Regions from separate parts of the Eggerthella guodeyinii genome, predicted to be linked through region 1. Evidence: predicted binding sites of a transcription regulator. Region 1 holds the regulator's gene; each other region holds the start of a gene.

The links. The regulator HrcA, encoded in region 1, represses chaperone genes, less so after heat shock. The targets are predictions, from matches to a motif close to TNTTAGCANNCNNNNNNNNNGNNTGCTAANA.
Region 2: GS424_RS16300 (co-chaperone GroES) is a predicted target of HrcA. The motif match lies at 1,248-1,278, and genes of this name have one in related genera.
Region 3: htpG (molecular chaperone HtpG) is a predicted target of HrcA. The motif match lies at 1,233-1,263, and genes of this name have one in related genera.

What each region holds. Positions count from the first base shown of each region.
Region 1 is NZ_CP063310.1:2,009,615-2,011,880, forward strand. It holds gene GS424_RS08290 (hypothetical protein) at 1-103, shown strand, start outside; gene hrcA (heat-inducible transcriptional repressor HrcA) at 306-1,319, shown strand; gene dnaJ (molecular chaperone DnaJ) at 1,378-2,266, shown strand, end outside.
Region 2 is NZ_CP063310.1:3,796,653-3,798,918, reverse strand. It holds gene GS424_RS16310 (sensor histidine kinase) at 1-400, shown strand, start outside; gene GS424_RS16305 (response regulator transcription factor) at 401-1,093, shown strand; gene GS424_RS16300 (co-chaperone GroES) at 1,360-1,647, shown strand; gene groL (chaperonin GroEL) at 1,744-2,266, shown strand, end outside.
Region 3 is NZ_CP063310.1:273,544-275,809, reverse strand. It holds gene htpG (molecular chaperone HtpG) at 1-1,028, opposite strand, end outside; gene GS424_RS01090 (FAD-dependent oxidoreductase) at 1,458-2,266, opposite strand, start outside.

The DNA.
Region 1 (2,266 bases):
TGTTGCGAGAAAGTGGTTCGATGCGATGCCGAGCACAACGGCGTCCATGGCTCTTTACCTTTTGTCTGACGTCTGCGGCGAAATGGCTCACAGCAGGAATTGACACCGATGCTCGCGTTTGGCCCGACAAGGTAGATTGCGCCTCAGCGTGCGTACTTTTGAGCGCACCTACTATGGCGAAACAGCGAGTTTCTTCACAATTTCAAGCTGTTGTTAGCACTCTCGACTTTCGGCTGCTAATATGATGCGTTACTATGGTTCGGGTTCGGGGAATACCGACTGGTGAGAGAGGCAGGTGGAGGAGCGTGCTTTCGGATCGAAGGCAACGGGTGCTGAGCGCCCTCATTGAAGAATACGTCGCGCGCGCTCTGCCCGTGGGGTCGCGCACGCTGACGGAGCGCTACCAGCTGGGCGTGAGCCCGGCCACGGTGCGCAACGAGCTGTCCGTCCTCGAGGACGGCGGCTACATCACGCAGCCGCACACGTCCGCCGGGCGCATCCCGACCGATTTCGGCTACCGCGCGTTCGTCGACAACCTGCTGCAGTCCGACCTCGCCGCCGGCGACGACCGCTACCGGCCCGTCGTCGACCAGCTGCGCCGCAGCGCGAGCGAGCTCGACGCGCTGCTCGAGCAGACGTCGTCGGCGCTCACGCGCCTCACCGACTGCCTGTCCATCGTGCTGGCGCCGTCGGTGCTGAACCTGCACATCAAGCAGCTCTCGCTCATCTCGCTGTCGCCGCTGCGCGCCCTCGTGGTGCTCGTCACCGAGGACGGCCAGGTGTTCAACCGCCAGATGGAGTTCGCCGAAGAGGTGGCCCCCGACGACCTGGCGCGCGTGCAGCGCTTCCTGAGCGAGGTCATGGGCGGCAAATCGCTGCAGGAGATCGAGGACGGCCTGGGCGAGGGCATGGTGGAGGCGTTCCGCGACCCGCTCGTGCGCATGGCGCTCGACGAGGTGCTGTCGTGCCTGCAGGAGGGCGACGCGTCGCGCACGCACCGGCTGGGCGTCAGCTCGCTTCTGACGAAGCCCGAGTTCAGCCAGTCCCAGGCGCTGCTGCCCGTCATGCAGGTGCTCGAGGACGACACCGTGCTGCTCCAGATCCTCGACGACGCCGCCCGGCGGAGCGCGGGCGTTCCCAGCGTGCGCATCGGGCGCGAGAACGACGCGGCCGCGCTGGCCGGCGTGTCGGTGGTGGCCAGCCGTTACGGGCGGGGCGCGTCGGCGGGCGTCGTGGCCGTGGTGGGCCCCACGCGCATGGACTATTCCAAGGTGATACAGGCGGTGCGCATGGCAAGCGCGGCGCTGGAGGACGTATAAACAACACGTGGAGGCGGCGCGTCCCGCGCCGTCCGTGAGGAAAGGTTTCGAAAGCAAGATGGCGAAGGATCTGTACGAAGTTCTGGGCGTGTCCCGCGAAGCAACCGAAGACGAGATCAAGAAGGCGTTCCGTCGGCGCGCGCGCGAGCTTCATCCGGACGTGAACAAGGCGCCCGACGCCGAGGACCAGTTCAAAGAGCTGAACGAGGCCTACGACGTGCTGTCCGACGCGCAGAAGCGCGCCCAGTACGACCGCTTCGGCACCGTTCCCGGCGCGGCCGGCGGCGGCAGCCCCTACGGGGGCGGCGGCTACGTCGACTTCGAGGACCTGTTCGGCGGCGGCTTCGGCATGGGCGACATCTTCAGCTCCTTCTTCGGCGGCCAGGCCGCCGGCCGCGCCCCGATGCGCAAGGAGGGCCGCGACATGGGCGTGGGCCTTCGCCTGACGCTCGAGGAAGTGGCCGCCGGCGCGAAGAAGGAGATCGTGTACGACCGCCTGGCGCCGTGCCCCGACTGCGAGGGCTCGGGCCTCGGCCCCGACGGGCGCGAGATCACGTGCCCCGACTGCCACGGGCAGGGCCGCGTGGTCACCATCCAGCACACGTTCCTCGGCGACATGCAGACGGCCACCACGTGCAAGACCTGCGGCGGCACGGGCCACACCATCGAGAATCCGTGTCCCGAGTGCGAGGGCCAGGGCCGCGTGCCCGACCGCCAGCGCGTCACCGTGGAGGTGCCCGTGGGCATCCGCGACGCGCAGCAGCTGCGCCTGTCCGGCTTCGGCGAGGCCGGCATGCACGGCGCCCGCCCGGGCGACCTCATCGTCACGTGCCGCATCCAGCCGCACGAGTTCTTCGAGCGCGACGGCGACAACCTGCACGCCCGGGCGAACGTGTCCATCGTGCAGGCCACCCTGGGCGCCGAGATCGAGATCGACGGCATCTTCG
Region 2 (2,266 bases), 1.8 Mb from region 1:
GACGTACCTGTGCGATGCGGGCATCGAAGCCACGCTCGAAGCGAAGGGCTACTGTCGTGCGGACGTGCCCGCGCATGTGGACATGGCGCTGTTCGGCATCGCGCGCGAAGCGGTCACGAACATCGTGCGGCACGCCCATGCGCGCACGGTGTCCATTCGCTTGACGGTCGAGGCGGGCAAGGCGCGCCTCGTGGTGGAAGACGACGGCAACGGATGCGGCTTGTCGGCATCGGCGGCGTCTGCGGGCGCGTTGCCCCAGGCGGCCGATGGCGAAGGCCACGGCATCGCCGGCATGGCGGAGCGCGTGCACCTGCTGGGAGGCGCGTTCGCGGCGGGTGACCGGGCGGGCGGAGGCTTCCGCGTGGTCGCGTGCCTGCCGACGAAGGGAGCGGAGGCGTAAATGGAAGAACGCGTGCGCGTGGTGGTTGCAGACGATCAGGATCTCGTCCGCAGCGGGTTCAAGCTCATCCTCATGTCCTACGACGGCATCGACGTGGTGGGGGAGGCGCGCGACGGCCACGAAGCGGTGGAACTGGCTTCGCGGCTGCATCCCGACGTGGTGCTCATGGATATCCGCATGCCGCGCATGAACGGCATCGAGGCCACGCGCGCCATCCACGACGACCCCGCGCTCGAAGGCGTGCATGTGCTCATCCTCACGACGTTCGACCTCGACGAATACGTGTACGACGCGCTGGCCGCCGGTGCCAGCGGGTTTCTGCTCAAGGACGCCGAGCCCGACGAGATCGCCGCGGCCGTGCGCGTCGTGGCGCAGGGCGACGCCCTCATCGAGCCGTCCATCACGCGCCGTCTCATCGAGACGTTCGTGGCCACCCGCCCCGCCACGCTCGGCGGCGCCGCTGCCGTGGCCGCCGGGCTGCGCGCCCTCACCGATCGCGAGCGCGAGATCCTCGCCCTGGTGGCGCGCGGGTTCACGAACGATGAAATAGGCTCCGAGCTGTTCATATCGCCCGCAACGGTGAAAACCCACCTCGCCCGCATCATGGCGAAGCTCGACGCCCACGATCGTGCCCAGCTCGTCGTGCGCGCCTACGAAGGAGGCCTCGTGAAGCCCGGAGCGTTTTCGCGCTAGACGCCCATCTCCTGGGCGCGGCGCAAGGCTGCGGCAGTCGCCCGTTTGCCAATTGTGATGATCGTTTGACGATTATGCAAAATCTCAGTCACGAGCGCTCAGATTTCCTCGAATCCCCTTGCATTCAGTGATGAGGATGCTATGATAACGCAATGTTTAGCACTCGTTACCGAGGAGTGCTAGCAGTCACCACCAACGAGTGGTTAAATAGCGAACATGCGGCAAACCGGGTTCGTGCATACGTCGGACGAAAGGAAGGCAACGTTATGAATTTGAAACCTCTGGGTGATCGCGTTATCGTCAAGCAGGACGAGGCCGAGGAGACGACGGCCTCCGGTCTGTTCCTCGCGACCGAAGCGAAGGAGAAGCCCCAGAGCGGCACCGTGCTGGCAGTGGGCGACGGCAAGCTCGACAAGGACGGCAACCTCGTTCCGGTTCCCGTAAAGGTGGGCGACAAGGTCGTGTATGGCAAGTTCGGCGGCACCGAGATCAACGTCGAAGGCGAGGACGTGCTGATCCTCCGCGGCGACGATCTGTACGCTGTATTCGCATAGCTCGACCTGACGGCTTTTTGTGACGGCTATTCGACTCGCCACAAAAACCCTGTGATTACCTTTATTGATAAACGCGGTTGAAAGGATACATGCAACATGGCTAAGGAAATCAAGTTCGAAGCCGACGCTCGCAGCGCGCTTGCCGCCGGCGTCAACAAGCTGGCCGACGCCGTCAAGGTGACGCTTGGCCCCAAGGGCCGTTACGTGGCGCTTGAGAAGTCCTACGGCGCTCCGCTCATCACGAACGACGGCGTGACCGTCGCCAAGGAAGTCGAGCTCGAGGACCCCATCGAGAACATGGGCGCTCAGCTGGTTCGCGAAGTTGCCGTGAAGACGAACGACGTGGCCGGCGACGGCACCACGACGGCGACGCTGCTCGCCGACGTCATCGTGTCCGAGGGCCTGCGCAACGTGACCGCCGGCGCTGACGCGCTCGGCATCCGCCGCGGCATCCAGAAGGCCACCGACGTCGTGGTCGAGGCTATCAAGGCCGACGCGACGCCCGTGTCCACCAAGGAGCAGATCGCGAACGTCGGCACCATTTCCGCCGGCGACGCCGAAATCGGCAACGCCATCGCCGAGGCCATGAGCGCGGTCGGCAACGACGGCGCCATCTCCG
Region 3 (2,266 bases), 1.7 Mb from region 1:
TGCAGGTCCTGGCTGTCCACCACGCCGCGCACGAAGTTAAAGTGGTCGGGCAGCAGCTCCTCGCACTTCTCCATGATCAGCACGTTGGAGCTGTACAGCGCGAGGCCCTTCTTGAAGTCCTTGCTGTACAGGTCGTACGGCGCACGGCCGGGGATGAACAGCAGCGCGTCGTAGCTGAGCGCGCCCTCGGCGTGGATGCTGAACGTGCGCGCCGGGTCGGTGAAGTCGTGGAAGTCGGTCTTGTAGAACTCGTGGTACTCCTCGTCGGTGACTTCCGACTTGCTGCGCTTCCAGATGGGGATCATCGAGTTGATGGTGTCGATCTCGGTGTAGTCCTCGTATTCCGGCCGATAGTCGTCGCCGGCGTCCTCGGGCTTCGGCTTCTGGCGCGTCTTCGACACTTCCATCTGCACGGGGTAGCGCACGTAGTTGCTGTAGCGCTTGATGAGGTTCTTCAGGCCGAACTCGCTGAGGAACGTGTCGTAGCTATCCTCGTCGGTATTGTCCTTGATGGTGAGGATGATGTCGGTGCCGTGGCCCTCGCGCGCGGCCTCCTCGATGGTGTAGCCCTCGACGCCGTCGCTCTCCCAGGCCCAGGCCTCGTCGCTGCCGTACGCCTTCGACACGACGCGCACCTTGGACGCCACCATGAAGGCGGAGTAGAAGCCCACGCCGAACTGGCCGATGATGTCCACGTCGTCGCCCTGGCTGTCGGAGTTCTCGGCTTTGAACTCCATGCTGTCGGAGTGCGCGATGGTGCCCAGGTTGCGGTCGAGCTCGTCCTTCGTCATGCCGATGCCGTTGTCGCTGACCGTGACGGTGCGCGCGTCCTTGTCGAACGACACGCGGATGCCCAGCTCGTCCTTGCCCAGCTGGACGTCCTTGTCGGTGAGGCTGCGGAAGTACAGCTTGTCCACCGCGTCCGACGCGTTCGAGATGAGCTCGCGCAGGAAGATCTCGCGGTTCGTGTAGATGGAGTTGATCATGAGGTCGAGCAGCTTCTTGCTCTCGGTTTTGAATTTGCGCATGGTTGGCGTCGCTCTCCTTTTCTTGTACGTGCCCGCCGCAGGTAGGCGCAACGTCAGCGAGGGCTCGCGTTGTGTGCCATAGTGGCTCGTCATGCGGCCGAGCGTGCTTCCGCACGTGAGGGCAAGCATGAAAGGGCCAAAATGGCGCGCAGCGTGAACCCGCAGCGTCGGCCTGATCCGATGGCTGGCAAGCCATCGGAACGCCTTTAGCAGTCTCGGGCTTCGAGTGCTAACACGTGATTTTAGTGCGGCGCGCGGAGATGTCAAGCGGAAGACGCCCCGATTGCAGAACACCCGCACAGGAGGGGGCAGGAGAGGCCCCGGAGGGGCGAACGGGTGATACGCGAAAAGACCGGCCGGGGAGGGAGGCGACCGGTCTTTCGCATATCGTGCACCCGACGACGCAATCGCGTCGGGATACGACAGCTGCTATATACCCTGAGCTGCGTTGGTGCCGGCAAGACGCCCGAACGACATCGCCGTCGCCAGGCTCAATCCGGCGACGACCACGGGCTTTTCCACCAGGAAGCGGCGTCCCATGCTGTTGCCCGCCACGTACAGCCCCTCGATCGGGTTGTCTTCGTCATCGAGCACGTGCATCGCAAGATCGCACTCCAAGCCGCCGAAGATGTAGAGCATGCCGCCCACCCCGAAAGAGCACGCGTAGTAAGGCGGATTCTCCACCGGGAACATGCGCGACGCCATCTTTCCGAAGTCGTCGTCATGACCCTGATGGCACAGCTCGTTGTACCGATCGATCTCGGCTTTGACGACGGCCGGATCCAGCTTCATCTTTTCCGCCAGCTCTTCGATGGTGTCGGCTTTGCAGGTGGCCTGCTCCTCCACCATCTGGTCGGTGACGTACCCCAACTTGAAGCCGGACAGGACGGTTGCATACGCATCCACATCCTCGGGAGCGACGTAATGGTTGATGTATCCGTGGCCGTCGTTCATGGAACCTATCTGCTCGGGCCATGCGCTGTCGAATATCTGCCACGATTTGATGCCTTGCTCCCTCCCGTCCGCATCGAGGGCCACGGGCTGCCGCACCAGCACGTCGGTGATGTTCTGACCGGGAATGTCTTCGTTCATGAAGCGCTTGCCGCGCGTGTTCAGCTGCAAGAAGCTATCCACGCCCAGCACGCCGCCCATGTGGTGCGTGGTGGGTGCGTGCGGCCCGCGCTCCATGCGGCCGCCGGCCCAGATGCCCATACGCTGTCCATCGCCGGTGTTCACGC